4 regions of the Shewanella sp. Arc9-LZ genome follow, and region 4 is predicted to be linked to each of the others. Evidence: predicted binding sites of a transcription regulator. Region 4 holds the regulator's gene; each other region holds the start of a gene.

Region 1 (7,729 bases), 2.2 Mb from region 4:
AATCATTAAATGAATGTCAAAAAGCTAAAGATGATCTCACTAAACTATTAAAGCTAACAAAAAATGCGTTAACTTTATCTAAGAAACTAAATTTAAACTCATTGAGTTCTGATGTAATACTTAACGAAGTCAATAAGATCGAAAAAAGTATAAATTCAAAGTATCCAGAGCTAACAAGATTAATTAAAATGTATGGATATTTTGAGTTTTCAAAATTTTTAACAACAAGAGAAACAGAAAGCTGGACTCAGTCACATATTAATGAAATGACAATAAGTTACTATGATGCATTTAATCAAACTTGCTACAACATTCTTAAATTAGTGATAAAGTCCTATGAAAAAATAGTATTTAGAATACTAGAAGTTAATGCTAACTCATTAATACCGCTTGCACCTACGTGGTTAGAAAATAGTCAGCCAGGTAGAGTTTTCTTATGGTGTAAAAACCATAAAGCTCCATTATCGGACTCGCATGAGAATGAAATCTTTGAACAGTTGAATGAAAAATTTAAAGAAGATATTACTCAAGTACGAAAAGCTTATATTGATGTGCTAAATAAAGCTTCTAAAATGGAAAACGTCTATAAAAAAATTATGGTACTAAACTCTAATAAAAATAGTTATGGATTATCACTTACAGTCCAAAATTTACTTCCTTTAATTGAATCTGACAATGAAGCTAAAAGACTATATCACCTCGCATTATCATTCCAACTCAGTCTTGAACAAGAGCCACAGCAGGCATTAGATGCTTTACTTGCTCTGCCTGAAGATCTAAGTACAGAAATTGAGTTGAAACATATTATTTTACTAGCTCTTAAACTAGGGGACCTTTCTCTAGCTTCATCTACTCTGGTCAAAATGTTGGTTCATAGTGATGAGTATATACCTCAGTATGCTAATATTTTAAAACTCCAAGGTAAGATTCAAGAATCAGTTAATGTCTATCTCGATTACCTAGAAAAGTATCCATTAGATACTAAGACGTGGATTAAGCTTGGCTTATTCATGTTTGAAATCAATCAAGTAGAAGCTTCGTATACTGCATTTTCTAATGCAATTAATGCTGAACCTAATAATAAGGTGGCACATGATCACTTGTCTGAACTTACAAGATTAATGAATATCCCACAATAGCTGGCTCAAGATCACTGAACTCGAAGATTTATGTTCGGTGATTTCACTATTACCCTTTAGACCGTATAATTAGCCTCGTTTCAGTATTGCTCATCTACATATCCTAGGAGATTTTTTTGGCGCACACCTATATATCTTTAGAAACATACCGCCGTAAGTGGATTTTTAACCATAAAGATTTGCCTGTATCAGATGATGATAAGGCCTTTATTAAACCGCTGACCGATAAAAGTGCCATGGAAGTGTGGGATAAGTGGATAAGCAATAAGAGCAGTCGTGCAGAGCTGTTTGAAAAAGGTGATTGGCCAATAAAGCAAGATGCTTGGGCGGCAACGGAGCATTGGCAGTCGGCATGGGATTCTAATGATAATGCAATGCCTGAAGCAATTATTGCGCATATTCAATGGCCTGATGATGCGGTGGTGTACTTTTGCTATGAAAAATACCAAATAGTTGAAACTCGCTGGGATGTGTTTGTGCGTAATTGGAAGTGCTTTTTATTTTTTGATGATGGTCCAATTTTAATCTCGCCAAAGCACAAGCAAGCATTGATGTTTCTACAGAATGGCCAATATAAATTAGGCGTTCGCGGTTAAATTACCCGACTTGAGTTGCGGTTGTTGGTTAAACGGCTGATGGTGTAGTCGTTGATATTGCAGTTTTTTAGAGAGTTTATATGAAATTATTAGCTTCAATTGGATTGAGCTTATCGTTAATGATGCCGTTGTTGGCGCAAGCTAGCATGATTGCAGATGTTGAAGTAGCAGAGCAAATTACAGTAGCAGAGCAGCCATTGATATTGAATGGCGCTGGTGTACGCAGTAAGTTTTTTATGGATTTATATGTGGGTAGTTTATATCTGCCGACAAAAGTGCACACTCTAGAAGATGTGCTTACTCAGCCGATAGCGGTGATCCAGCTAACGATTACTTCTGGGATGATCACTTCAAACAAAATGCGTGATGCCATTACTGAAGGTTTTGAAGCTGCTACCGACAATGACACGCACTCAATTGCCAAAGATATTGAACATTTTACCCAATTGTTTGCAGATGAAATTGTCGACGGTGATCAATTTACTTTTGTCACCCAAAAAGGCAAGGGCGTGAGCAGTATCAAAAATGGTAATGCTCAGGGAGATATTGCTGGAGAGGCATTTCGTCAGGCTTTACTTAAGATTTGGTTAGGTGAAACTCCGGTACAACAAAGTTTACGCCAAGCTATGCTAGCTCAATAAATCACCTGCTAGGTTCTAGGGCAGACTACTAGGTTCTAGGGCGGACTACGTCCTGCTAGGGTCGCTTTGCTTCTAGGGACAGCTTCGCTGCTAAGATTTATAGCCTCTAGCCGCGAAGCGTCCTAGCAGCGTAGCGCTCTAGGCTGTCGCTAAGATTTTATAGTCTCTAGCCGCGAAGCGATCTAGCAGCGCAGCGCTCTAGGCTGTTGCTAAGTTTTATTAGGCTGAAAAGTCATTACCCAGTGTTGAAATGGTAGAGGTTTTACCTTTGTCATTGTAGGTCAAGCTTGAGGCATTGCGGCTGGCTTGTAATGCCTGGGCAAATCGATTGAGGCTGGCGATATTGAGCTCAATCAAGCTGGCATTCTGACTGTTGATGTCTTTGCACTCGGCGAGAATAGTTTTAGCTCGTGAGACTTGTTGTGCCAGTTCAGTATCGGTGGTGAGCAGATTGTGTTGTGGGTGGCTTGCCAGTTTTTCGTCAGTGGCTTTCATATTGAATAAGCACTGGGTTTTATCTTTGGAAAGCGCCAGCAGTTTGTCGGCATCTTGTTTGGATAATGCCGCTTTCTCTTCAACAATAAGCGATTTCAGCTGCGTTAATGTCTGATTTTGACTATCAAGCAGTTGGTGTAGCTCTTTGCGTTGATCTTCGCTTGCTTGCTTGTGTAATGGCTGGTTTAACTCTGTCATAAATTACTCTTAGGTTTTTTTAACTAACACTTATCTATGGTGCAAGTTTGCACCTATTATCTGTGTGTCGTTAAAACAAGTTAAAGAGTAACGTTTAACGGTTACTCTCTGTCAAACGATAAACCGCCTAGCTCTGCTTCAAAGCTGGCAATATTCGCTGCAAGCTTTTCTGGATCGACTTTATATCGTCCCTCAGAGATTGCTTGCTTAATTTCAGCGACCTTTTTTTGGTCTACTTCTGGTAACGATGCCATTTTTGTTTGCGCGCTCTGAAGCTGGTGAGCTTGAGAGGTAATGCTAACGGAATCTGTTTTAACCGGTGCAGCTGATTTTGGGGCTGCAGTAGTTGTAGATTGCGTAGCAGACTGCGTGTCACGTGCAGTGCGCATTTGTGTATTGGTAGCAGTGTTATGCTTAATATCAATTGCCATGGGAGGCTCCAGCGTAATGAATCAGGTTTTCCAATTAGGCTATCGGCACCCCAGGAAAAAACTTTAACGCTATTTTACATTCTTACTTCAACTTCGCCAACGCCAATTACAACCGCATCGAATTGTTTGCTAGTGTTACTGTTTTTTACTCTGATAACCTCATCGATATTGCCATCACGCAATGCTTCCCCAAGGGTTTTTATTTCTACATTAGTGGTTTTAGCATAAATAGAAACAGTGTCACCTTTGCAAACAAAGCACAGGTTATTACTTAATACTGGAGAGTCTTTCGCTACCCGACGTTTCACCCGCGAGCCGATTAATGTCGTGGTGTCGGAAAAAAACTGACCTTTTAAGCTATATTGGTCAACATACATGACTTGTAAATGATGTTCGCCAATAATTTGGTCAGGGGACAATAGTTGGTTGGCCACCACAACAGGGTATTGGATTTCGACTCGAACAGAGAGATACATTTGCCATGGATAGTCATAGTCAGGGCTATTACAACTGAGTTTTACCATGTTATTTCGACTAATAGCCCGTTCACTGGCAAGTTCGACATTAATCGGTGGGTAACAGGCTGGTGGACTGATTCTGCCCTCAAGGTTTTGTGGGGTTATTTGCACTTTAGCTTTTGAGTCAGCATCAATTTTTTTGGCTACCGCCTCTTTAGCTAACGCATAAATGGTCGATAGTGAAGGTGTGATAATTTCTTCGCTAGCAATTGCAGGCAAAGAAAATGTTATTGAACACAAAAAACATAAAAAAAATACTTTCATAATGAAGATACTAGCTTGTTTTGCCAGAATGCACCTATACTTTGAAAAACGAAAAATATGCGAGTAATCTCTGCATACACAATAAGCTAAAATAAATGGGCTAGGGGACATAAGAATAACATTATCCCTTCGTCAAAAAAGTGTCAGTTCACAGTGCGAGCTAATTTATACAAAATTAAAGCAAGTTGCATGCCCACTTTTTGATTCATTAAATTGAGATGTATTTGTTACATTGGTGATGGTTTACACTCAAATTGAGTGACCATCAGTAAAATATGTACTAACCGTATTATGCTAAACCAAGGTTTACTATAATTTCAAAGAACAATTTTTATCCTTTTGGGTGACAGTTAACTACAAGGCCTTGTTATGTCGAGCATTTTAGATTCAGTAAATAAACGTACCCAACTTGTCGGGCAAAACAGACTCGAGCTGCTATTGTTTAGGCTTAGCGGCCGTCAACGGTTTGGCATTAACGTGTTTAAAGTGAAAGAGGTTTTGCAATGCCCACCACTGACTACATTGCCTAAATTAAACCGTTTTGTTAAAGGTGTTGCTCATATTCGTGGCTCAACCATTTCCGTTATCGATTTAAGTGCCGCAACGGGTGGACGCCCACTGACATCAACAGAAAATTGCTTTATTATCATTTCTGAATATAACCGTAGTATTCAAGGCTTTTTAGTCAGTTCAGTTGAACGTATTATCAACATGAATTGGGAAGCGATTATGCCTCCACCGCAAGGTTCTGGCCGCTCTTCTTATTTAACTGCGGTGACAGAGATTGAAGGTGAGTTGGTAGAGATTCTAGATGTTGAAAAAATTCTTGATGAAATTTCACCGGTTAAGACTTCTATCAGTAAAGAGCTTAATGAAGCATTAACTATTGATAGAGAACAGCATTATCATATTATGGTTATTGATGATTCTGCTGTAGCACGTAAACAAATTATTCGTTCGTTAGAGTCATTAAATCTGCAAATCGATACCGCTAAAGATGGTAGAGAGGCGCTGGAAAAACTGAAAAGTATTGCCGCAGAAATGGATGATGTTTCAGTTGAAATTCCGTTAATCATTTCTGATATTGAAATGCCTGAAATGGATGGTTATACCTTAACGGCTGAAATTCGTAATGATCCAAAATTAAAGAATATCAAAGTAGTATTGCACACATCATTAAGTGGTGTATTTAACCAAGCGATGGTACAAAAAGTAGGGGCTAACGACTTTATTGCTAAGTTTAACCCCGATGAGTTAGCCGCAGCGGTTAACAAACATTTAAGTTTATAAACCTTTTATTATTGCAAAAGATTGCAAAATATTGGAGGTTGAGTTCATAGGCTTACCTATTAGGAAGATAATGTGACAGATAAATCACTTGCTGAAGCAGAGTACAATCAATTTAGGCTGTTTTTAGAACAGCATAGCGGTATTGTGTTAGGTGAGAACAAACAATATTTAGTCCGCAGTCGTTTAGCGCCTTTGATGGGGAAGCATAATTTGCCTTCTTTGTCTGAGGTAGTTAAAAAGTCGATGAAACCGATAGAACGACAACTGCGCGCTGAAGTGATAGATGCGATGACCACCAATGAAACGTTATGGTTTCGAGACCGTTACCCATTTGAATTACTGCACAATACTCTATTGCCTGAATACAGTAAGCTTGGCAGACCATTAAAAATTTGGTCGGCTGCGTGCTCTTCAGGTCAAGAACCTTATTCGTTGGCCATGACGGTGTTGGAATATCAACAACGTAAACCTGGTGCTTTACCAGGAGGCGCGACAATTCAGGCAACAGATTTATCACCTTCTATGCTAGATCGTTGTAAAAATGCTGAATATGATGGTTTAGCACTTGCTCGTGGTTTGTCTGAAGAACGTAAACGTCAGTTTTTTGATGCTTTACCTTCGGGTAACATGAAAGTTAAAGATAATGTGAAGCGATTAGTTAACTTTAGAGCCCATAATCTACTTGAAAGTTATAGCCTATTAGGTAAATACGATATTATTTTTTGCCGCAATGTGTTGATTTACTTTGCTCCTGAGGCAAAGGCTAAAATTTTGCGGCAATTTGCTGCCGCACTTAATCCTAAAGGTATTTTATTTTTGGGTGCGTCAGAATCTCTTGCGGGATTAACCGAAGAATTTAATATGGTTCGCTGTAATCCTGGAATTTATTATCAAAAGAAAACCTAGATAATATAATAGCTTAATCTATTTATCATGCCGGCATTCGTCGGCATGTTTGTTTTTATCTTTTATTCCCTCATAAATTAAATTGTTGGCATAACCTTTGCTTTATTTCTACCAGTTAGCTGATGGAGGCAATTTTATGGCGATTAATTTCGATAATGCATTAGGTGTTCACCAATACTCTTTGGGCATTCGAGCTCAAAGAGCAGAAGTGATTTCAAGTAATATCGCCAATGCCAATACTCCTCATTATAAAGCTCAAGATGTCAATTTTGCTTCTGCTATGCAAGCGGCAAGCTCGCATCAGAAAGGCTTGAGTATGAGCCAAACCACAGAGAAACATTTTGATTTAACGGCGTTAAGTCAACAGCATGTTCAATATCGTATGCCAAATCAAGCTGATACTGGCGATGGTAATACTGTCGATACGCAGAAAGAGCAAGCAGCATTTATGCAAAATGCGCTCGAATATCAAATGTCATTAGGCTTTCTTGAAAGTAAATTTAGTGGCATGCGTAAAGCATTGCGAGGTGATTAATTATGAGTTTATTTAATATTTTTAATGTTTCTGGTTCAGGTATGTCTGCGCAGTCAGTGCGTTTGAATACCACCGCCAGTAATATTGCCAATGCTGATTCTGTGTCTAGCAGTGTCGATAAAACCTATCGCGCGCGTCATCCTGTTTTTGAAGCCGAAATGCTAAAAGCCAATAGCCAGCAAAACAGTTCGCCTGGCGTAACCGTTAAAGGCATTGTCGAAAGTAATAAGCCATTATTAAAAGAATACTCGCCAGACCATCCCATGGCGGATGGTGATGGTTTTATCTATAAACCTAATGTCAATGTGATGGAAGAAATGGCGGATATGATTTCTGCATCGCGTTCTTATCAAATGAACGTTCAGGTGGCTGATGCAACAAAGTCTATGTTGCAACAGACATTAAGGATGGGTAAATAGTATGATTATTCAAGGAGGTAACAATGAGCCTCGTTAATTCTTACAGTCAGTCTTTACCGCAACAATCCAGTAGTGCATCTAATACTAGCGCTACAACGAAAAGTTCTGTACAGACAAATACGACCAGCACGACTACGGGTAATCCTTTCCTTGACGGAATTCGTTTGCCTGAAGAAAGCGCTATCCCTGAATCAAAAGATCAGATGTTAAAGCAAGAAGATTTTTTTGCTTTACTCAGTCAGCAATTGTCGATGCAAGATCCGTTTAAACCGGTTGATAACGATCAAATGATTGCCC
Region 2 (7,729 bases), 1.1 Mb from region 4:
CAATAAAGGGTTTGTCCTTACGTGGGCTGTGTTTGTGCAATGCACCAGCGACTAATTCTTTACCAGTACCAGATTGGCCATTGATGAGCACACTGATAGATGAGCGAGATAATCGGCCTATGGCACGAAACACTTCTTGCATTGCCGGGGCTTCACCAATAATTTCAGGGGTTTTTATGGTGGTATCAATAACGGGTTGTGGTGCTTGCTCTGTTGCATGTGTGAGTGCGCGTTCAACTAAATTAATGGCTTCATCAATATCAAATGGTTTTGGTAGGTATTCAAATGCACCTGCTTGATATGCGCTCACGGCACTGTCTAAGTCTGAGTGGGCGGTCATGATGATCACTGGAATATGTGGATAATGCAGTTGTAAGCGATCAAGCAAGGTTAAGCCATCAGTACCTGGCATGCGGATGTCTGAAACGATGACTTGAGGTTGTGATGCTTCTAAAGCTTGCCACAAGGATTCTGCAGCAGCAAAGCTAGCCGTTGACAGTGATGCGCCTTTAAGGGCTTTTTCGAGTACCCAACGGATCGAACTATCATCATCGAGGATCCAAACTTGTTCACTAATGTTCATGTTACTACCTCATTCTGCCTACAAAGGGCATGCTAGTTATTGTAATGGCAGGTTAATAATAAATTCGGTATGCCCTGGTGCCGAAACACAATCAATGCGACCGCCGTGTAATCGGGCAATGTTATGCGCAATGGATAATCCTAACCCTGAACCCTCGTCACGTCCGGTGACCATAGGGTAGAAGAGGGTATCCATTAACTCAGCAGGAATACCGGGGCCGTTATCAATAATGGATAAGGCGAGTACCACTTTATAGCGCTGTGTTCCAATGGTGACTTGATGTTGAGTGCGAGTGCGAATGACAATATCGCCACCACAATGTTCTAACGCTTGTATCGCATTTTGCACAATATTCAATACGGCTTGCTGCATTTGATCTGGATCCATCTGAATATCTGGAATCGATGGATCATAATCTCGTTTTAAGCAGATATTGTCTGGCAGTGCCATTTCGACTAACTTAAGCACTTTTTGAATCACTTGATGGATATTGTGTTCAGCATGCTGCGTTGGTCGTTGTGGGCCAAGTAAACGGTCGACTAAATTACGTAATCTATCTGCTTGTTCGATAATCAGACTGGTAAATTCTTTTAATTCGGGCGAGTCGAGCTCTCGCGATAACAACTGCGCAGCGCCTCTAAGGCCGCCCAGCGGGTTTTTAATTTCATGGGCTAAATTACGTACCAAAAACTGTGCAGCTTGCTGTTGGGCGTCCATATTAAGCTGCTGATGAATGCGACGTTGTTGGTCTACTTGACGTAATTCTAAAATGCTGAGGTTATTGTCATTTTCAATTGGCATCAAGGTGATATCAATGGTGTGATGTTGGCCGTCTAGGGTGATTAATGCGGCGGTATTGACCGTGAGTCCCTGGCCGGCATTAATGGCATCGCGTAGTAATTGTGGCTCAACCCCCATCAGTTGATAAAGCTCAGGAAGCGTTTGCTCGAGTAGCTTATGGTTACCTACTCCCAATAATTGTGCGGCCGCGGCATTAGCATAGCTCGGCTTGAGCTCGTTATTAATAACAAGCACTGCGGTGACTAAGTGATTGAGAAGGTTATTTGTGTCCATTAGCCGTCCTAGTATAGGGTTGCACCATTATAATGCACCACTTTGGTGCATATCACAACCCGGAACACACAAGCACTTTGTAAGATAAATAGTCACGCAAAATTTCATAAGCTAATGAATAAACTGATTTTTATCTTAATCATTTAGACTTTTTTGCAGGTCCAAATACAGATGCTTGGTGAAGGAATATCTTTCTAGGAGAGCTTGATGCAAGGACTTTGCCGCTTTGTGTTACAGCGTTAACAACCAACGAGTGTTCACCTCTATTAATGCCCGTTAATTGGAATATATTCGATGCTTGAGCTGGGGCAGCGATAATACCATCGACTAATAATGTCATTAGCACGCCACGAGGTAATTGAGGGGTGACGCTCACTGACACGGTAAATGCGCCATTATTGTCACGCACAGTAGCTTCTTCTTGGGGAGAGGTAATCGAAATCGTGTAGTTAATTGATGCTTCTGTTGTTGGGATGACATTGATTTTTGTTGGGGTGTCAATCGTCATGTTGTTTTGGGTGTTTTCATTTAATTCAACAGCTTCGGCATTATTTTTTTGTTCATCTGAGTAATGAACTTTGCCATTTTCGTCTACCCAACGGTATACGGTAGCAACACTTTGGGCGCTCAATAATAACAAACTAATAAGTATGATAAGGCGCATAATGCACTCCATAAAACGACAGTTTTAATAGAGTAGACGTTTTTATAAAAAAAATCAGCTTAAACTGTTTAGTTAAGCTGAATCGAAGCGGCAATATTAAACCGCTATTGTTTATTTAGGTGCAACAACACTAGATGTATTGGCAGCAGTATTCTGAAATTTGATCTGTTCGGATACTGAAGCTCACATTTGGTGCAAGCTCAAACTGGCTTGCTTCAGCATATGCAACCCACTCAGTTTTACCCGGTAATAACACGTCAAATTTGCCAGAAATAACCTGCATTATTTCACCTTGAGCCGTTGAAAACTCATATTCACCAGGCAATACCACACCAAAAGTTTGTTTACTACCATCAGCTAATACTACGCTTCTGCTTATCACTTTACCGTTAAAATACACATTGGCTTTTTTAGCGACGCTTACCTGTTGCAACATACTCATATATTTTCCCTAAAAATGATCTTGGTTTGAATCTATCTGCGTTTACGTAAAATATCTAGTTAAATGTTTTCATGTTGTATCACGAGAGTCGCTTCGCTGCTAGGGCGGACTGCGTCCTGCTAGAGTCGCTTCGCTGCTAGGGCGGACTGCGTCCTGCTAGAGTCGCTTCGCTGCTAAGGCGTAACTTCGTCACTGCTAGAGTCGCTTCGCTGCTAAGGCGTGACTTCGTCACTGCTTGAGTCGCTTCGCTGCTAGGGCGTGACTTCGTCACTGCTAGAGTCGCTTTGCTGCTAAGCTGTTGACTTTATAGCCTCTAGCCGCGGAGCGTACTAGCAGCGCAGCGTCCTAGGCCTTTCGCTTTTAGCCTGTATAGACTAGACAACAAAAAGCCCAGATGCATGCATCTGGGCTTTTTAGGTCTCAATGAGTGGCAGACGTTGCCACTCATTGATGGTAATTAACTGCGGTTATTACGCTTACGCTCATTCTCAGTTAAGAATCTCTTACGAACACGGATGTTCTTAGGAGTTACTTCAACTAATTCATCATCATCGATGAATTCAAGAGCTTGCTCAAGAGTCAATGTGATAGGCGTAGTCAATACTTGTGCTTCATCAGTACCTGATGCGCGCATGTTAGTTAGCTGCTTACCTTTCAAACAGTTTACTGTCAAATCGTTAGAGCGAGCATGAATACCCACTACTTGACCTTCATACACTTCAGCAGCGTGACCAATAAACATACGACCACGGTCTTGCAAAGCAAATAGAGCGAATGTTAGTGCTTTACCTGTTGCGTTTGAAATCAATACGCCGTTAGCGCGTTGACCAATATCGCCACCTTTGTGTGGACCGTAGTGATCAAATGAATGATAAATTAGACCAGTACCAGATGTTGCTGTTAAGAATTCGGTTTGGAAACCAATTAAGCCACGGCTTGGGATAACGAAGTCGATACGTACACGACCTTTACCATCAAGCTGCATGTCTTTCATTTCGCCTTTACGAACACCTAATTTTTCAATTACGGTACCTTGATGATCTTCTTCAACGTCAACTGTTACAGTTTCGTATGGTTCATGTAGCTCACCATCGATTGTTTTTAGAATAACTTCTGGACGAGATACGGCTAATTCATAACCTTCACGACGCATGTTTTCAATTAAAATCGATAAGTGTAATTCACCACGACCTGAAACGCGGAAACGGTCTGGACTTTCTGTTTCTTCAACGCGAAGTGCTACGTTGTGAACTAATTCAGTCTGTAAACGTTCAAGAATGTTACGTGAAGTAACATACTTACCTTCTTTACCCGCGAACGGAGAAGTGTTTACTTGGAATGTCATCGTTAGTGTTGGTTCATCAACAGTTAACGGTGGCATTGCTTCTACTGCATTCACTGCACAGATAGTATCAGAGATTTTAAGCTCGCCTAAACCTGTAATAGCAACGATGTCACCAGCATTTGCAATTGGCACTTCAGTACGGTCAAGACCCATGTAACCTAATACTTGGCCCATTTTACCGTTACGTGTCTTACCGTCAGCGCCAATAATGGTCACTTGTTGGTTAGTCTTAACGCTACCACGAGTAATACGGCCAATACCGATAACACCCACGTATGAGTTATAATCGATTTGAGAAATTTGCATTTGGAATGGAGCTTCTGCATCAGCATCTGGGAAAGCTACTTTCTCAACGATAGTTTGGAATAGCGGCGTCATATCATCGCTTGCTACATCTGGATCTAACGTTGCAAAACCATTTAATGCCGAAGCATAAACGATTGGGAAATCTAGTTGTTCGTCAGTGGCACCTAAGTTAACGAATAAATCGAATACTTGGTCAATAACCCAATCTGGACGAGCACTTGGACGGTCAATTTTGTTGATAACAACAATTGGCTTAAGGCCTTGAGCGAATGCTTTCTTGGTTACAAAGCGAGTTTGTGGCATTGGGCCATCAACTGCATCAACCAACAATAATACTGAGTCAACCATAGATAGAACGCGTTCAACTTCACCACCGAAATCGGCGTGGCCAGGAGTATCTACGATATTAATACGGTAGTCGTTCCACTGGATGGCAGTGTTCTTTGCCAGAATGGTGATCCCACGTTCTTTTTCAAGATCGTTAGAATCCATAACCCGCTCAGTAGCTTCTCCACGAGATGCAAGGGTTCCTGACTGCGCCAACATTTTGTCAACCAAGGTTGTTTTGCCATGGTCAACGTGGGCAATAATGGCGATGTTACGTAAATTCTCTAGCACGGATAAACCTCTAAACCAGCAAATAAAAAAAAAGGATCTAACAGTAGTTATAGATTGTAGCTACTGTAAAAAAGCGTGCCATTCTACTTCACAGCAGCTTTTGTAGATAGGATTATTTTTGAACACTTGTAAATCTATCGCTTGCTATGGATTAATAAACAGCATAAAACGTATATATATGAAGCATAACCATGGTGTAAGACAAAACTGTGACATTGGCTAAAACAGCAACATTAACATGACGCACCATTATGGACTTTTGCACCATGATGAAACATAGTGATGCACGAGGTTGGTGCAAGGTTATGATTTAGAAGATTTGGAAACTTTCTCATCTTCATAAAATCAATTAGTTAGCGATCTGGCATGAATATCGCTTTATTGCTGATAATTATGAAAAGATTCGTTTTCCAGGTGCATCATCTGGCGAATAGCAAAATTATTTAAGGGACAACCCTTTACCCTACCGGAGGCTTGAGAATGTCAGTTGAATCAGTTTTAAAACAACTTGTAGAGTTAGAAGTTAAGTTTGTAGACTTACGCTTTACCGACACTAAAGGTAAAGAGCAGCACGTTTCTATTCCTTCTCATCAAGTAAATGAAGATTTCTTTGAAGACGGTAAAATGTTTGATGGCTCTTCAATTACAGGTTGGAAAGGCATTAATGAATCTGACATGGTGCTAATGCCAGATCCAACCACTTTCGTATTAGACCCTTTCACAGAAGAAACAACAGCGCTTATTCGTTGTGATATTTTAGAACCTGGTACTATGACAGGTTATGATCGTGACCCACGTTCAATTGCTAAAAAAGCTGAAGCTTACCTAATTTCTACTGGTATTGCTGACACAGTATTGATTGGTCCAGAGCCAGAGTTCTTCTTATTTGACGATGTCCGTTTTGGTACCGACATGTCAGGTTGTTTTGTTAAGATTGACGCAAAAGAAGCATCATGGAACTCAGCTAAGAGCTATGAAGAAGGTAACACGGGTCACCGTCCAATGGTGAAAGGTGGTTATTTCCCAGTTGCACCAGTTGATTCTTCACAAGATTTACGTTCGGCAATGTGTTTAGTACTTGAAGAAATGGGTCAAGTAGTTGAAGCGCATCACCACGAAGTAGCAACAGCGGGTCAAAACGAAATCGCAACACGTTTCAATACGTTGACTAAGAAAGCTGATGAAATTCAAATTCTAAAATACGTTGTTCATAACATGGCGCATGCTTATGGTAAGACAGCGACATTTATGCCAAAACCAATCGTTGGTGACAACGGTAGCGGCATGCACGTGCATCAGTCTTTAGCTAAAGACGGGGTAAACTTATTCGCAGGTGATAAGTATGCTGGTTTGAGTGATTTAGCGCTTTACTACATTGGCGGCATTATTAAGCATGCTCGTGCATTGAATGCGTTCACTAACCCAAGCACTAACTCTTACAAGCGTTTAGTGCCACATTTTGAAGCGCCTGTAATGCTTGCATATTCTGCACGTAACCGCAGTGCTTCAATTCGTATTCCAGTGGTACCAAGCCCTAAAGGCCGTCGTATCGAAGCGCGTTTCCCTGATCCACATGCAAACCCATACTTAGGTTTCTCAGCATTACTTATGGCTGGTCTTGATGGTATTCAAAACAAGATCCACCCAGGTGAAGCAATGGATAAAGATTTATATGACTTACCTCCTGAAGAAGCTGCTGAAATTCCACAGGTTGCAACGTCATTAGAAAACGCACTTGAACATTTACAAGCTGACCATGAGTTCTTGACTAAAGGCGGCGTATTCAGCGAAGACTTTATCCAGTCTTATATCCAACTTAAAACGGCTGAAGCAGAACGTGTTGCACGTACTACTCACCCACTTGAGTTTGAGATGTACTACAGCTTGTAATTCTTGAATACAATTGCTTAAACAAGCAAACCAATAAAAAACCCGATAATTGATTATCGGGTTTTTTTTTGCTCAAAAGAGGTGAGAATGATAGTTTTCAGCAAATGTCAGAAGAGGTGATAAACAGCCGTGAAGAGTTATCTCAACGAGTCAGAGATCGCACTGCAGATTTAGTTATTGCCAAAACTAAAGCGTTACATTTAGCCAATCATGATGTGGTGACTGGACTCGCTAATCGGTTGTCGAACAGGCAGGCAACTGAGCGTTTACGGGATAAAAAACAGCCGTTCTCAATCCTTTTTATCGATCTCGATGGATTCAAAGTCATTAATGATACTTACGGGCACGGCATTGGCGATGCTTTGCTAGTCAAAATTGGTTAACAGGTAAGTAAGCATTTGTTTCCGAGTGAAATTCTTGCGCGTTATGGTGGTGACGAGTTTGTATTACTTTTACCGAATGATATCGACAGTGACGCTGTTATGGCCACTGCCAACAGTGTTCTTAAACTGATCAAACAACCTTTTCAAATAGGCTCACATTCTTTAATCATTAGTGCATGTATTGGCGCTGCCATTTATAATGGTGTTGATAGCGATACAGATAGCTTAATCCATCGTGCTGATGTTGCGATGTATCAGGCTAAACATGCCGGCAAAAGTCAGGTGATACTGGCTGATTAATATTTTAGAATAGAGATTAATGTTATTTTTTATTTGGCTGCAGGATGTCTAAATTGATACATACATGCTCATTTAATCATGGTTGTTTTTCGTGGCGTAAGCCGCAAGGGTTTAGCTTAATAGA
Region 3 (7,729 bases), 2.3 Mb from region 4:
TGGGAACGTCGACGGGGGTGGCTAACTTATCAATCAGATTAATCTGTTGCGAGGTTACACCAAGTAGATATTGCTGGCCATTGACCTCCACCAATACCACTTTTTCACGTTGACCGATGGGAGTTACTGCAATCGTTTTAATCACACCGCCATTAGATGGCACTAACTTAAGACGTTTTACAATATAAGCTAACAAAAAAATAAGCGCTAATACGACAATTAATCCACCAACCATGTTGGCTAATGTTGCCACATTAGACACTTCAGCGGGATGAGCAGAGGTATTTTTAGCCAGAGTACTAGACACTTCAGGGACGCTTAACGCCTCACTCATAATGCTCAGCATTAGTATCATATTCGCCACTGCTATTCCTTGTTTGTGCAACCAACTTAGCAAAGCTCAACACACGCCAATCTTTGCTATATTATTGTTTATTATATTTTTTAGTTATTTAAGTTTTTTGATACGTTCTGTTTGGCTAATAACATCCGTTAAGCGGATACCAAATTTGTCATTCACTACCACAACTTCACCATGAGCAATCAGGGTTCCATTAACCATAACGTCTAAAGGCTCACCGGCTACACGATCAAGTTCGACCACCGAACCTTGGTTGAGCTGGAGTAAATTACGGATACTAATAAAACTGCGACCCACTTCCATGGAAATCGTTACCGGAATATCTAGAATACCGTCTAACTTGGCAGCTTCTTCTTTCGTGATAGGTCTGGAATCATCGACTAATTCATCAAGCTCTACTTGTTCTGCTTCTTCTAAAGCCTGCTCCGCCATTGCTGCAGCCCAGTCATCGCCTGTATCTTCTGTGCTCATTCTACTTCACCTTATAAATCTGAAATATCACGCGACTTGCCTTTGCGAGTCACTAATTGCATCTCTGTTTTAACCGTTTCTGGCCGCGGAATTTTCTCACTGATTTTTAATGCTAAATTATCGCGCGATTTACCCATTTTACAACGATAAGTCGGTAAACCTTCAATTCGCATCATAATGTGTTCAGGTAAATCTATCGGGATAATATCCCCAGCTTTAAACCCCATCACATCACGTAATGTCACTTCATGTTCAACAACATTGACATCAAAACCGACCTGCACGTCCATGATTTCATCACGTAATGCTTGCGACCAGCGCATATCAGTATCTTGTTTATCACTTTGAACACCGGCATCGAGTAATTCACGAATGGGCTCAATCATCGAATACGGCATGGTAATGTGGAAATCACCACCGCCGCCATCAACTTCGATATGGAACGAATTAATCACGACCACTTCTGTCGGGCTGACAATATTCGCCATTGCAGGATTCACTTCAGAGTCGAGGTACTCAAACTCCACATCCATTACTGGTGCCCATGCTTCTTTATAATCTTCAAAAATAATTTTAAGCAACAACTGTACAATACGGCGTTCTGTTGGTGTAAATTCACGGCCTTCAATTTTGGCATGAAAACGACCATCACCACCAAAGAAATTGTCTACCAGAATAAAGACTAAACGTGCTTCCATGGTGATTAATGCAGTGCCTTTAAGTGGACTGAAACGCACCATATTTAAACTGGTTGGCACAAATAAAGTATGTACATACTCGCCAAACTTCAGCATTTGTACGCCATTGATCGACACTTCGGCTGCGCGACGCATCATGTTAAACATACTGATGCGTAAATGCCGTGCAAATCGCTCATTTACGATTTCAAGCGTGGGCATACGGCCACGCACAATTCGATCTTGAGAAGAGAAATCATAAGAACGCGCATCAGCGCTGTCCTCTTCTATCTCATCATCATCAACATCATCAACACCATGCAAAAGCGCATCAATTTCATCTTGGCTTAATAAATCACTCACATCATCGCCTTAGCAGTTAATGCTTTTGGTTATTGCATTACAAAACCAGTAAACAAGACTTTTTCAACAACTTTCTTACCTGTTATTGGTTGCAGCGTATTTTGAACATTGAGTAACGCTAACTGACGTAGCTCATCTTTACCGGCTTGGGTACTGAGTTTTTGTACGTCAGCAGCACTAAAAGTAGTTAGTAATGCATCTTCAATCAATGGAATATGTTTTTGTGTAAGCACACTATCATCACCACGCACCATTAATTGAACTTTAATTTCAACCAGTCGAGCTCGGTCAACGCCGGGCAAATTAAATAGGAAAGGTCTCGGCATACCGACATAATTAGCTTCTTCCATCGACATAGGTTTGGCATCTGTAGATGTCTCTGTTTCTGTCTGAGAGTCAGTATTTTCAGGTTCATCAGAGCCCATAAAAAACCACACGCCGCCCCCAATAAGCAAAGCCAACACTAAACCAATGCCACCAAAGATGACTAATTTTTTGCTTTTTTTTCCGCCTTCAGCGGCTTCATTCAATTCTAATTCTTGTTCAGGCATTCTGGTTCCTAATCAACATTGTGATTAATATTGAAACTTAGTTAAGTAGTCAGCTTTTATTGAAAAGTCATATTATTGCTATAGGTTACCTGCTTAAGCATAATAATCTATAGCTGAATGTAAACTCCTTGATGGATTTGTCATCAAGCTGACCTCTTGTGCTGAAATTTCATCCAACTGACTGTCTCCCCCACCTTGATTAGATGATTGTTCATGCGGTTGTTCACTACCACCATCACCTTGGGACACTTGGCTGTCTGTCAGTTGCAATCCTTCTTGAGCCAGCATATCGCGTAATCGAGGCATAGCTTGTTCAACTATATCGCGGGTTTGCGACTGCGCTACATGAAACTGTACTTGAGTTTGATCGCCCTGGATTTGAATTTTAACCGTTAAATGTCCAAGTTCTGGTGGATCAAGACGAATTTCAGCTTGTTGAATACCATTACTGACCATGGTTATTAACTGCTGTTTCATTACAGGAGAAAAACGCTGGATCATCTCTTGCATCTGAGCACCAGGCTCTCCCTGTGGTCTTAACGATAGCTGAAATTGTGGAACATCACTTTTATGAACCGAGGTAAAGCTACTCTGATTTTGTAACGCCTTACTGTCAGTGTCACCGATGTCAGCCAGAGTATCTAATCCAAAACTAGTTTGATTTACAGCGGTTGAAGGATCACCGGAGGCGCGTTTTGCCGCTAAGGAATCTAGGACCACCGAAAAATCAGCTTTTGCGAGTACTTTGGCATTGTCAGTGTCTAATTGGATGTTGCCATCAATACGAGTTTTGTCACCTAAAATGGTCTCAGGGTCAATTGTCATCGCTGATGTAGCTGCAGTTAACGCTGCAGAACTGCTAACGCCAGAAGCAACAGTTTTATCGACTTTAGCGGTTGCTGAACTCTGGTTTGTCGCACTGACTTGGCCTTGAACAGCTACACTTGTGGCAACTGATTTATCAATTTGGCTCTGTTCTTCACTATTAAGCACACTATCAGGCGATTCATTACTGCTAGTCATAACCTGTGCTTGTAAATTGAAGTCACTAAGTAATTTGCTTAAATCTTGATTGTCTAGAGCTTGTAAATCTTGTGCAGATAAATCAGCAAATGCCATTAAGTTGTCGAGTTCTTCTGGACTAAGCTGAGAAAGAACATCTTTAATAGAAGAAACATCAGCTTCAAGCTCAAGAAGATCTACATCTACGGTATTGCTTTTAGATTCTGTGGAAACTGCTGCGTCCAAATAAACGTCGGATTTATCGACATGCGGCAATTCATTTCCGCCAGAGGAATGACGTTTATTAAATGAATCTGCCATATTAAGTTGAGCAAAAATCAATTCCGCATCAGCATTTTCTTCGGTAGACAACTCGTTTGCTAAGGCAACACTGGTTTTGTCCACTTCAGCATCCATTGACACCTGCGCTGTATTACCACTGCGCCGTATAACAAGATCGGATTCACTCGCCTGATTGAAAGCAGATAAGAATGATGTATTTTCAACATCTTGTACATTCCCCTTCGTACTCACATCGGCAGATTTACTGCTATTGCCAAGTAAGATATTGCTCATCTGCTGCATAATCTACTCCACTCAATCAAACAAGGTTAAGTTATTGGTCATCTAAAAAATTGCTCAGTATTCAAACCTTATGCGTCATATAACGGTTTATTTCGCTATATCAATAAGGTCATCATGAAAACCTTATAAATAGGAATTCACTGTCGCTTCGCTGACGATTTTCATTTCAATTATTGATATTAAGCAATTTAAATGCCAACACTCATTAACTGGTTAATTTTTCGGTGGATTAAATAAACAAAAAGAGTAATGAGAAAAGTTAACCGTAAAACGATATTAGGACTAGAGAGTCATTTGGCAGGTAGTGTTATTTAAGATTTCGGCGAAAATATTGCTGCATAGCAAATTCATCCGACATTTTTTGTTCGCGCTTAGCTTCTATCACCATAGCTTTAGTTGCTTTTTGGCTTAATAGCATCTCTACCGCTTTGCGTTTTTGTTGTTTTTCTTGCCAATGAATTTGACGATAACCGACTTGTTTTTCAGCATCTTTAACCGCGGCAACTTGCTGGGTAATAGCGCTATCGACTTGGCGAATAAATTGATGAAATTGATGGTATTGGTTAGCACGTAATGTAGTCCCTGTGTGCCCTTCCATCTGCTTCATATAATCTAAACGATAGTTGTTTAGCGCGTCCAACTGCCCCTGGCGTTTTTGTTTTTCAAATTGCGCAGACTTAAGCTGTAATGCCGCTTGGTCTTCTGCTGCGGTAGCTAACTTCAATACCGTCAGTAGTGGGTCAGTTCGAGTCATTGATATTATCCCTGACACTGTGCGGCAATTTGAGTCAACATGACTCGGCTTTCTTCAAACGTCACCGGGTCTTTAAACCCCTGCCGCAAAAAGGCATTCATTGCAGGTTGTAAGCGTATGGCATTATCAATCCTAGGATCGCTGCCTTGTGAGTAGGCCCCAATTGAAATCAGATCGCGATTTTGCTGATACAGCGAATACATCTGTTTAACTTTACGCATCGCTTCTAAATGTTCTTCACTTATCACCATTGGCGCGACACGGCTAATCGATGCTTCTACATCAATAGCGGGATAATGGCCCGAATCAGCAAGCTGACGAGATAATACAATATGACCATCTAAAATTGCTCGAGAAGCATCGGCGATAGGATCTTGTTGGTCGTCACCTTCGGTTAATACCGTATAAAAAGCGGTAATTGAACCTTGTCCGGCTCCGCCATTACCCGCTCGCTCGACCAGACGAGGTAACTTAGCGAATACTGAAGGTGGATAGCCTTTGGTTGCAGGTGGCTCGCCGACAGCAAGAGCGACTTCTCGTTGTGCTTGTGCGTAACGCGTTAAACTGTCCATCAGCAATAATACATCGTAACCTAAATCTCTAAAATACTCGGCGATACGCGTGGAAGTTTCACAGGCTCGTAAACGCATTAACGGGGACGTATCCGCTGGTGCCGCCACAACGACTGAGCGCGCACGGCCTTCTTTACATAAAATTTCTTCGATAAACTCTTTAACTTCACGACCACGCTCGCCCACTAACCCCACCACAATAATGTCGGCTTTCGATCCTCGTGTCATCATGCCAAGCAGGACACTTTTACCCACACCAGAACCAGCAAACAAGCCCATTCGCTGCCCTTTACCAACCGTTAACATCGAGTTGATGGCACGAACGCCGACATCTAACGGTTCAGTAATCGCTCGTCGAGATAATGGATTAATATAAGGACCATGACGCGATGCATGTTGATCTGTATTAAGCGGGCCTAAACCATCTAACGGCACGCCGCTACCGTCTAATACTCTGCCTAATAATGATAAGCCTACATTTAATCCTGATTGTTCACCTAAAGGCTTTACACGGGCACCTGGTAAAACGCCTCTGAGCTCTTCAATAGGCATTAAATACAGTAATTTGTCATCAAAGCCGACAACCTCAGCAACCAACTCGCCAACCATGGTTTCAATAGAGCATAAACTACCAACAGGCGCGCGGCATCCAGTCGCTTCAAGCGTTAAACCAACTACCCTAACTAACTGGCCGCTTGCAACTGGTCGCAGCGGTAACACGTGTTTATGATGTACCGCGAATTTGTTCAGTAGTTTATGTTGACGAGTGCTCATCGGTATTTCCTTGAGATAGGTCTTTCGTCTGTTGCTGAGCATCAACCATTTTACCAGCTGTTGAGGTATCGGCTTGTGCATTTGAATTAAGAGGCGCACTTGTATTGAACGTCGTGCTTGTATCGAGAGTTACACCGGCATCAGAATCAACAACATCAGAGTCTTCAGCATCGATTGACGCAGCCGAAGAAGTATCAATTTGTTGAACTAACGGTTCAGTAACCGCATCAGCACCCAGCTCTGACTGATGATCTGTAAAATGATCTTGGCCAATATCTGCTTTATCAGCTCGACTAGTACTATCGGTTCTACCAGCAAGTTCAGCTGCTTGCTGATGTTCATTGAAATTATCGACTGCTGTGGTTTGATATTGTGGATGAGTTGATTTTTGCTGCTGCACATTTTTTGCTAACTGATTTGATTGAGCGTCTAATTCACTAAACACTTGGTTAATACGCTGTTCTACACGTAAATCGACAGCAGAACGAACGCTTTCAATCATACAGTCACCATTAGATAACGTCGGATCGATATCGATTTGCCACTGATTTTTTTGCAGTTGCTCGGCACTGTAACATTGGTTTACGAGTTCAGCATCAGCCTGGTTAAAGCGTAGTTTAACTAACTGTTCTTTTAATGGAAGTGCGTCAACGCCTTGGCGTAGCGCCGATAATATATGCTCTGGATGAGTCTTAAGCTCATGGCCGATAACCGATTTGGCTAAACTGATTGTCATGGCCAACAATTCCGCTTCAATTTCATTATCTAAGATGGATAATGGCAACTCGAATTGGGAAATAATGTGGTTAAGTTGTGCTATAAGCTCATTGGCTTTAATTTGCCCAGCGTCTAATCCTTGTTGCTCGCCTTGAGTAAAACCTTGTTGATGACCTTGCTCTAGTCCTTCTAAACGCCCTTGCTCTAATCCTTGTTGATGACCGTTTTGCTTACCCTGTTCAAACCCTTCTTGCTCAGCTGCAGCACGAATCTCTTCAATTTGCGCCATCGTCGGTGGCGCCATAGACTTCTCAGCCCCAGTAACAGGACTAGGTGTGTGAGCTTCAGCGAAATGTCCAAAAAAATTTGAAGGTTCTAGACTGCTATCTTTGGTAATATCAGGTAGCTGCCAATGACTAAATTCAGCCTCGCTATCGGTAGTGAGTGCATCTTTAGGCGGTTTTGATTCAGGCATAATTCATCACTTGTGTTGTTAAAAACATTGGCTCAAAACAAAAATATTAACAGTAGTACACAATATTAAGAGTACTACTAACAACCTAATAATACAGATAGCTGACAGATATCCAAATAGAAATACCCGCCAGTACTGTCACACTAATGAATATGCGCATGGTTACAAGAACTCGTCACCACCGCCGCCGCCTAGCATAATCTCACCACTGTCACTGAGTCGACGGGCAATAGACAGAATTTCTTTTTGTGCCACTTCAACTTCACTAATACGGATGGGTCCCATAGCTTCTAAGTCGTCACGGAGCAATTCAGCTGCACGTTTAGACATATTACCCAAAATTTTCTCTTTCAACGCTTCGTCCGCACCTTTGAGTGCTTTCATCAGCACATCTTGCTGTACTTCTCGTAACAATGCCTGAATACCG
Region 4 (7,729 bases):
CCACATTAATCGTCTCCACACTCGCGCCAATGTTATGTTATTAAGTAGCATACTTTGTATATTGAGTTTGCCTGCCATAGCGAAACAAGGGGATCTGAAACAAGAATTGAAAATCGCTTCAGTCAGTCAGTCTGCCGACATTAAGAATAATCAAATTGTTTTTAATGGTCCGGTAACGATTGTCCAAGGCACGATTAATATCAATGCAGATCAGTTACGGGCGTTTACCCCTGAAAACACCACCAGTAAGAGATTAATTGCTACTGGCACCCCGGCTACATTTTCACAAGAATTAGATGACGGTAAAATTGGTACCGCAAGTGCTAACGAAATTAGCTATGACCTTGCCACCACTACACTCACATTGACTGGCAACGCCAAATTGGATCAATCAGGTAGCCAGGTTACCGGTAATAAAATCAAGTACAACATCAGTGCTCAAGAGCTGATTGCCGAAAGTACTGGTACAGGGCAAGATCGGGTAATCACCATCATTCAACCAGAGAATTTCCAAGACGAGTCGGCGCCAAAGCAAAAACTCCCTGAAATTCCTGTTAACAAGCAGATCAAACCATGACCCAAATTACCTTAACCGCTGAAAATCTAGCTAAAAGCTATAAAGCTCGTCAAGTTGTTAAAGATGTGAGTTTAACGGTTAAAACCGGCCAAATTGTCGGTCTTTTAGGCCCCAATGGTGCAGGCAAAACCACCACCTTTTATATGGTTGTCGGCTTAGTAAAAAGCGATAAAGGCCGAATATTGATTGACGATGACGACCTTACTGCCGATCCAATGCATTTGCGCGCCCGCAAAGGTATAGGTTACTTACCACAAGAAGCCAGTATTTTCCGCAAGCTCACCGTTTACGACAACATAATGGCCGTACTGCAAACTCGCAAAGAGCTCAGCACAGACCAACGTATTGAACAGCTTGAGCACCTACTCGAAGAGTTCCACATTACTCACATACGCGACAGCCAAGGCATGTCGTTATCGGGTGGTGAACGTCGTCGTGTTGAAATTGCGCGCGCTTTAGCTGCTAATCCAAAATTTATTTTGCTTGATGAGCCCTTTGCTGGTGTTGATCCTATTTCGGTCATCGACATTAAAAAAATCATCCAACAACTTAAAAACCGCGGTTTAGGGGTATTAATTACCGACCATAACGTACGTGAAACGCTAGACGTTTGTGAGCGAGCCTATATCGTTAGCCAGGGTAATTTAATTGCCGAAGGCACACCAGATGAGATATTAAGTAATCAACAAGTTCGAGCTGTGTACTTAGGTGAACAATTCAAGCTATAGTTACTTTACTGGCCTTTTAGTCTAGCTAACTCATTTCATTGAACGATACCTAAACAACGTTAAATGTCATTGATGTTTATGGCAATCTATTACAGTTCGAGATTGTCATTTTTATGGAAAATCATCTAGGGATAAGCGGTAAATGAAAGCGTCACTCCAACTTAAAATGGGTCAACACTTAACCATGACCCCACAATTGCAGCAAGCCATTCGCTTACTGCAATTATCGTCATTGGAGCTACAGCAGGAAATCCAACAAGCATTAGATTCAAATCCATTGCTTGAAATAGAAGATGAGTTTTCTGAAGCAAAAGACTCCTTAAAAGAAAACCGCGACCAAGCGGATACAGACTTTAGTGACAACAGTATTGTTAATGTCGAAAAAGACACTTCCACCGTCGACATAGCAGAATCCATGACCAAAGAAACCATGGATGATTTAGCCATGGATACCACATGGGATGAAGTATACACAGCCTCACCTATGTCAGGTTCAGGCAGTGCAAGCATGCGCGATGACGACATGCCCTTTCAAGGTGAAACTACTGAAGGTTTGTACGAACACTTAGAATGGCAAAAAAATCTCACTCCATTTTCAGACACAGATCTCGCCATTGCCACCGCCATTATTGATGCCATTGATGAACGCGGTTATCTAACCCAAAGTACCGAAGATATTCTCGAAGCCATGGGTGATGAAAATGTGGAACTCGATGAGGTTGAAGCGGTATTAAAACGCGTTCAACACTTTGACCCTGTGGGTGTTGCTGCACGTGATTTAAGTGAATGCCTATTTATTCAATTAGCGCAATACTCTAACGACACACCCCATATCGATAATGCCCGTTTGTTAATTAAAGGCTATTTAGAGTTAATTGCTGGCCGTGATTTCAGATTATTGATGCGAAAAACAAAACTAAAAGAAAATGAGTTACGTGACGCAATCACTCTAATCCAGACACTCAATCCTCGTCCGGGCTTATTAATTACCCCCATGGATGATGAATACGTGATTCCCGATGTCACAGTATTAAAGAAAAATGGCCGTTGGGTAGTAGAGTTAAACCCAGACAACATGCCTAAAATTGGTGTTAATCAGCAATATGCAGCCATGGCTAGAGGCAGTAAAAACCCGTCGGATAGTCAATTTATTCGAGGCCATCTGCAAGAGGCTAAATGGTTTATTAAAAGTATTGAAAGCCGTAATGATACTTTACTTAAAGTGGCAAATTGCATTGTGCAATTTCAGCAAGGCTTTTTTGAATATGGCGAAGAAGCCATGAAGCCTATGGTGCTCAATGATATCGCTGAAGCTGTAGAAATGCATGAATCGACCATTTCACGAGTCACCACACAAAAATATATGCACACCCCTCGAGGTTTATTTGAACTAAAATACTTCTTCTCTAGCCATGTCAGTACTGACGATGGCGGGGAATGCTCATCAACGGCCATTCGTGCTTTTATCAAAAAGCTGGTTGCCGCAGAAAACCAGAAAAAACCACTGAGTGACAGTAAAATGGCTCAGCTTCTGGCAGAACAGGGCATAAACGTTGCTCGTCGTACGATAGCAAAATACCGTGAAGCAATGATGATCCCGCCCTCAAACCAACGTAAGAGTTTATAACCTACTAGGCAATGGAGGATTTTTTATGCAAATAAGTCTGACTGGACGTCATGTCGAAATAACAGAATCTTTACGTGAATACATCCACAGTAAATTTTCAAAGCTTGAACGACACTTCGATCAGATCCATAATGTACACGTTGTGCTCAATGTAGAAAAATTACAACAAAAAGCAGAAGCCAAAATCAACATTAATGGCGCAGAAATTTTTGCAATGTCAGAAAGTACTGATATGTATGCTGCAATAGACGCCCTGATCGATAAACTCGACCGTCAGGTAATTAAACACAAAGAGAAGAATACAAAACACTAACGATGGAACTTTGTACCATTCTGCAGCCGGAATGCACTACCTGTGCCACACCGGGCAGTAAGAAAAAAGTACTGGAACTCATCAGCAATTTAGTCGCTGCCCAGTACCCAACCCTGTCTTCGCAAGAGGTTTTTGAAAGCCTGTTAGCGAGAGAGAAAATGGGTAGCACAGGTATAGGAAATGGCATTGCGATACCTCATGGTAGATTAACGACCATCGATCACCCTATCGCGATATTTATTAAATGTGAAGAAGCCATTGCCTTTGATGCAATCGATAAGCAACCCGTGGATCTTTTATTTGCTTTGTTAGTACCTGCAGACCAGTGCCAACAACATTTAGGCACGTTATCGAGCATGGCCCAAAAGTTAAGCGATAAGCAAATATTGAAACAGCTTCGTAAAACTCACGACGCAACAGAACTTTATCAGGTTATTACTGCATGAAACTAGTTATAGTATCGGGACGTTCAGGCTCAGGGAAATCCGTTGCCCTGAGAGTATTAGAAGACCTAGGATATTATTGTGTTGATAATTTGCCTTTACCACTCATTGGCACATTATTAGCCCAGCTTAAAGGCAGTAATGATTTGGTTGCGATTAGCGTTGATGTTCGTAACATTGCAGAACAAGGTAAAGTGCTTCAAGACCAATTGGCACTACTTGAGAATGACACTGAAATTATCAGTTTCTTTTTAAATTCCAATGACAAAGTATTGCTTAAACGTTACAGCGAAACACGTCGATTACACCCGTTATCTAAAAATCATATTTCACTGCAAGAAGCGATAAAACTAGAAGGCCGTTTACTTGAGCCTATCGCAAAAATTGTTGATCACTATATCGACACTTCTGCGCTAAATATCTACGAATTAAGCGACCAAGTTAGGCAAATATTATTAGGCAGTGTTGATAAAGAGTTAGTGATTAACTTTGAATCTTTTGGCTTTAAACACGGCATGCCGACAGAAGCAGATTTTATGTTTGATGTACGCTTTTTACCCAACCCACATTGGGAAATAGAACTGCGTCCATTTACGGGTTTAGACGAGCCCGTACAAGAATTTTTAGGTCGTCAGCCATTAGTTAATAAATTTATTTGGCAAATTGAAAACCTATTTGAAACTTGGATGCCGCATTTAGAACGTAACAATCGCAGTTACCTTACCATCGCGATTGGTTGTACTGGTGGTCAGCACCGTTCGGTATATATTGCAGATCAATTAGCAAAACGATTTCGACAAGGCAGTAAACACACGGTTAATGCTCGCCACAGAGAATTAAATATCAGTGATACTAATAACTAAGTGAGCATAGGATCGCGTCAATGATCAAACTTGAACGCCAAGTGACCATTTCAAATAAATTGGGCTTACACGCCCGTGCCGCCACAAAACTCGCGATGTTAGCGGCGGATTTTGATGCTAACATCACCTTAACTCAAGGCGAAAAAAACGCCAGCGCAGCTAGCGTACTTGGGCTATTAATGCTTGAAAGTGGTATCGGTAAAATGATTACGGTGACAGCTCAAGGCCCAGATGCTGAAGTAGCATTAAACGCAGTGTGTGATCTCATTAATGCTAAATTTGATGAATCTTGTTAATTTTTTAATCGCATTGAATTTATAAATAGCCTGTAATGTGTGAATAGCTGCAAGTTACTCATGCTTTAAGCCACCGTCGTCCTTATTTTATGCGGCCTCTAAATGACTAGGCCATACTAACCAAACTGTCACGACATTGATGATCACCAGTAGACATCAGTCCCTCAAAAATATTAGCCCTTAGGTTTATCTCTCGCAGTTGATACCAATCTCATTAGTATCAGTTCATTCTGCGGGAGTTGGCGTTTAACATGATAAAGACATTACCGCTTCTAGCAACGGATCCAGTGCAACTCTGTTTCCGTGACGTGGTTCGTCTATAGTATGTAAAGCAGCATTGGCTGCTGCAGAATTTCACCGCAGAAGTCATTTAAGTATTCTATTTCTGCATTTCATTGTCTTACGTAAAGACAGCTATTTCTGCATTTATACGCCTTGAACTGTACAACCTGAGAAACCCAGAATAATGACATACTGAATAATATAAGTATGACGAATAGGAAGTAGATATATGGGTAAAGAGTACCTAGACAATGAGATAACAGAACAACGTCTCAATCAACTTGTTCAAGCACTAGACAGTGGTCTGTTTGTCCATGCCCGTAACATGCTACATACCATGTCACCTAACGATGTCGCCCTTATTCTCGAATCATCACCGCCCAAAAATCGTCAGGTGTTATGGCAACTCATTGACCAACAATATGCTGGGGAAATTCTTGACGAATTAGGTGAAGAGCTTAAAGATTCACTTATTAGCAGCATGACACCAGAGAAGCTTGCCCAGGCCACAATAGGCATGGATACAGATGACATGGCCTATATTCTTCGCAGTTTACCCGATGATGTTTACAAGAAAGTGCTCAAATCAATGCGAAGCCAAGACCGGGATAGGGTAGAGCAAGCATTGCGTTACCCAGATGATACTGCCGGCAGTATCATGAATACTGATACCGTCACCCTAAGACCAGATGTCAATATCGAAGTGGTATTACGCTATTTACGTCAACGGGGAAATTTACCTGATACGACTGATACTTTATATGTTGTGGATCGCCATGATCATGTTTTAGGCGGAGTAAGATTAGCTGATTTACTCACATGCGATCCAAGCGTAACGGTCCGCAGTATTATGGACACAGAATTAGAAAGTATTCCTGTAGAGATGTCCGATAAAGATGTGGCGCAAAAATTTGAACGGATGGATTGGATATCTGCCCCAGTCGTCGACAGCCAAGCAAAATTGCTTGGTCGAATTACTATCGATGACGTTATTGATGTCATCCGCGAGGATGCCGAACATTCAATGATGGGAATGGCTGGTATGGATGATGATGAAGATACCTTTGGGCCAGTGCTCAAAAGCACTCTAAGACGCTCTCTATGGCTAACCATCAATCTATTTGCAGCATTACTAGCCTCATCTGTCAGTAACATGTTTGAAGGTACCTTAGAGCAATTCGCCACCATCGCAATTTTAATGACCATTGTACCGAGTATGGGAGGTGTTGCGGGTAATCAAACCCTAGCACTCGTCATCCGCGGGATTGCACTTGGGCATATTGGCCAAAGTAACTCACGATGGTTAATTGGTAAGGAATTAAGCATCGGATTATTGAACGGTTTAATGTGGTCTGTATTGGTCTTTTTTGCGGTATGGCTTTGGAAAGACGACATCGCATTAGGTGGATTAATTGGCAGTGCCATGCTGATTAATATGACGGTAGCAGGCTTTGCTGGCGCCACTATCCCCATAATGTTAAAAAAGCTAAATATCGATCCTGCGTTGGCGGGGGGTATGGTGTTAACGACGGTAACAGATGTCGTTGGATTATTTGCATTTTTGGGCCTAGCCACATTATTTTTAATGCACTAAATCATTGATTTAAATCGTACATATCATGTCGTCCAACGAAATTGCGCTATCTAGTGCAATTTTACGGACGTCGGCGGCGTCTCTATACACATAAGTCTTTTTCACACATAAGCTCATTTACCAAGCGCTTAGTACTCTGATCACTTTTGCAGCTATGTCTGCAGCCTCACTTTGTTAACGTTTTTCAAACCATCAACTGGCAACAACTCATTCGGTGAAAACCTTGCCTTCATCTTGTCATTAAGGTGACCTTTTTTTGCCATATTTGTCATCCATACTGCGCTACGACAATCACAACCGTAATGTGTTGCCGGCAGCACATGCTCACCACATTAGTGCAATTGCACCAATCTGGTTGGCGACGCAAAAATAACAAAACTACAGGTAATAGGTAATGTACTGATAAATAACAACTAAAAATATTTATCAAAGTTGGCACAAGCTTTCCATATAAGAAATACGTACCTACTAAGTAGTAGTTTATTTTTTAAGCAGTCCATTGTAATTGTAGGAGATAGCGATGAATAAAATAACCGTAACACGTAGCATTATATCGATAAATGTCATGGTCAATAATGTCATTGCACAATGCCGCCAAAACATTTTTTTCTTAGCACATCTCGGTTGCAGTCAGTGGGATGAAGTTGAAACTCGCTCAGGTAAACATAGATAAATCGGAAGGAAATTATTTGATGAATATGTCAAATGCAAGACAGTATCCAATCGACTTACAAAGACAAGTGATTAATGAGGTTAAAAACCATAATCGATTATTATCCGACGTAGCAAAACAATATGGCGTGTCGGCTAAAACGGTTTATCAATGGGTGAGAAGTAACGATAGTCGCCAAACTGAAAGCAAGGGCGCGATCGTATCAGAAATAGCCTATTTACAACAAAAGATTGCCCAGTTAAGTCAACAATTACAAACAATGGCAAGTTAGTAACATTAACCGTTTTGGCAAGGATGTTTGATCGTATTAACAACTCGTCCCCCAGCAAGTTG

What was found. Region 4 encodes sigma-54, which starts transcription at its own class of promoters, with help from an activator protein. Its sites were predicted from a motif close to GTTGGCACGNNNNTNGNNT; they were not measured.
Region 1: the regulator sigma-54 is predicted to act here: its motif matches at 4,461-4,479, upstream of flgA (flagellar basal body P-ring formation chaperone FlgA).
Region 2: the regulator sigma-54 is predicted to act here: its motif matches at 5,393-5,411, upstream of glnA (glutamate--ammonia ligase).
Region 3: the regulator sigma-54 is predicted to act here: its motif matches at 4,192-4,210, upstream of GUY17_RS06530 (flagellar hook-length control protein FliK).

Annotation. Positions count from the first base shown of each region.
Region 1 is NZ_CP048031.1:1,480,294-1,488,022, forward strand. Features, by position in the region: gene GUY17_RS06360 (6-hydroxymethylpterin diphosphokinase MptE-like protein) at 1-1,139, shown strand, start outside; gene GUY17_RS06365 (DUF2947 domain-containing protein) at 1,256-1,735, shown strand; gene GUY17_RS06370 (chalcone isomerase family protein) at 1,816-2,376, shown strand; gene GUY17_RS06375 (flagella synthesis protein FlgN) at 2,596-3,069, opposite strand; gene flgM (flagellar biosynthesis anti-sigma factor FlgM) at 3,171-3,500, opposite strand; gene flgA (flagellar basal body P-ring formation chaperone FlgA) at 3,575-4,282, opposite strand; gene GUY17_RS06390 (chemotaxis protein CheV) at 4,652-5,572, shown strand; gene GUY17_RS06395 (protein-glutamate O-methyltransferase CheR) at 5,645-6,478, shown strand; gene flgB (flagellar basal body rod protein FlgB) at 6,615-7,013, shown strand; gene flgC (flagellar basal body rod protein FlgC) at 7,016-7,432, shown strand; gene flgD (flagellar hook assembly protein FlgD) at 7,456-7,729, shown strand, end outside.
Region 2 is NZ_CP048031.1:358,147-365,875, forward strand. Features, by position in the region: gene glnG (nitrogen regulation protein NR(I)) at 1-583, opposite strand, end outside; gene glnL (nitrogen regulation protein NR(II)) at 620-1,657, opposite strand; gene GUY17_RS01705 (DUF4124 domain-containing protein) at 1,797-2,321, opposite strand; gene GUY17_RS01710 (pyrimidine/purine nucleoside phosphorylase) at 2,452-2,763, opposite strand; gene typA (translational GTPase TypA) at 3,221-5,032, opposite strand; gene glnA (glutamate--ammonia ligase) at 5,513-6,922, shown strand; partial or broken gene GUY17_RS21135 (diguanylate cyclase) at 7,027-7,605, shown strand; gene GUY17_RS21260 (type II secretion system protein) at 7,650-7,729, shown strand, end outside.
Region 3 is NZ_CP048031.1:1,510,852-1,518,580, reverse strand. Features, by position in the region: gene fliO (flagellar biosynthetic protein FliO) at 1-334, opposite strand, end outside; gene fliN (flagellar motor switch protein FliN) at 449-832, opposite strand; gene fliM (flagellar motor switch protein FliM) at 844-1,872, opposite strand; gene fliL (flagellar basal body-associated protein FliL) at 1,902-2,423, opposite strand; gene GUY17_RS06530 (flagellar hook-length control protein FliK) at 2,517-4,010, opposite strand; gene fliJ (flagellar export protein FliJ) at 4,318-4,764, opposite strand; gene fliI (flagellar protein export ATPase FliI) at 4,770-6,110, opposite strand; gene fliH (flagellar assembly protein FliH) at 6,091-7,302, opposite strand; gene fliG (flagellar motor switch protein FliG) at 7,465-7,729, opposite strand, start outside.
Region 4 is NZ_CP048031.1:4,169,010-4,176,738, forward strand. Features, by position in the region: gene lptA (lipopolysaccharide transport periplasmic protein LptA) at 1-577, shown strand, start outside; gene lptC (LPS export ABC transporter periplasmic protein LptC) at 1-9, shown strand, start outside; gene lptB (LPS export ABC transporter ATP-binding protein) at 574-1,305, shown strand; gene GUY17_RS17940 (RNA polymerase factor sigma-54) at 1,448-2,932, shown strand; gene hpf (ribosome hibernation promoting factor) at 2,958-3,245, shown strand; gene ptsN (PTS IIA-like nitrogen regulatory protein PtsN) at 3,248-3,691, shown strand; gene rapZ (RNase adapter RapZ) at 3,688-4,551, shown strand; gene GUY17_RS17960 (HPr family phosphocarrier protein) at 4,572-4,847, shown strand; gene mgtE (magnesium transporter) at 5,359-6,723, shown strand; gene GUY17_RS17970 (hypothetical protein) at 7,244-7,396, shown strand; gene GUY17_RS17975 (transposase) at 7,416-7,667, shown strand.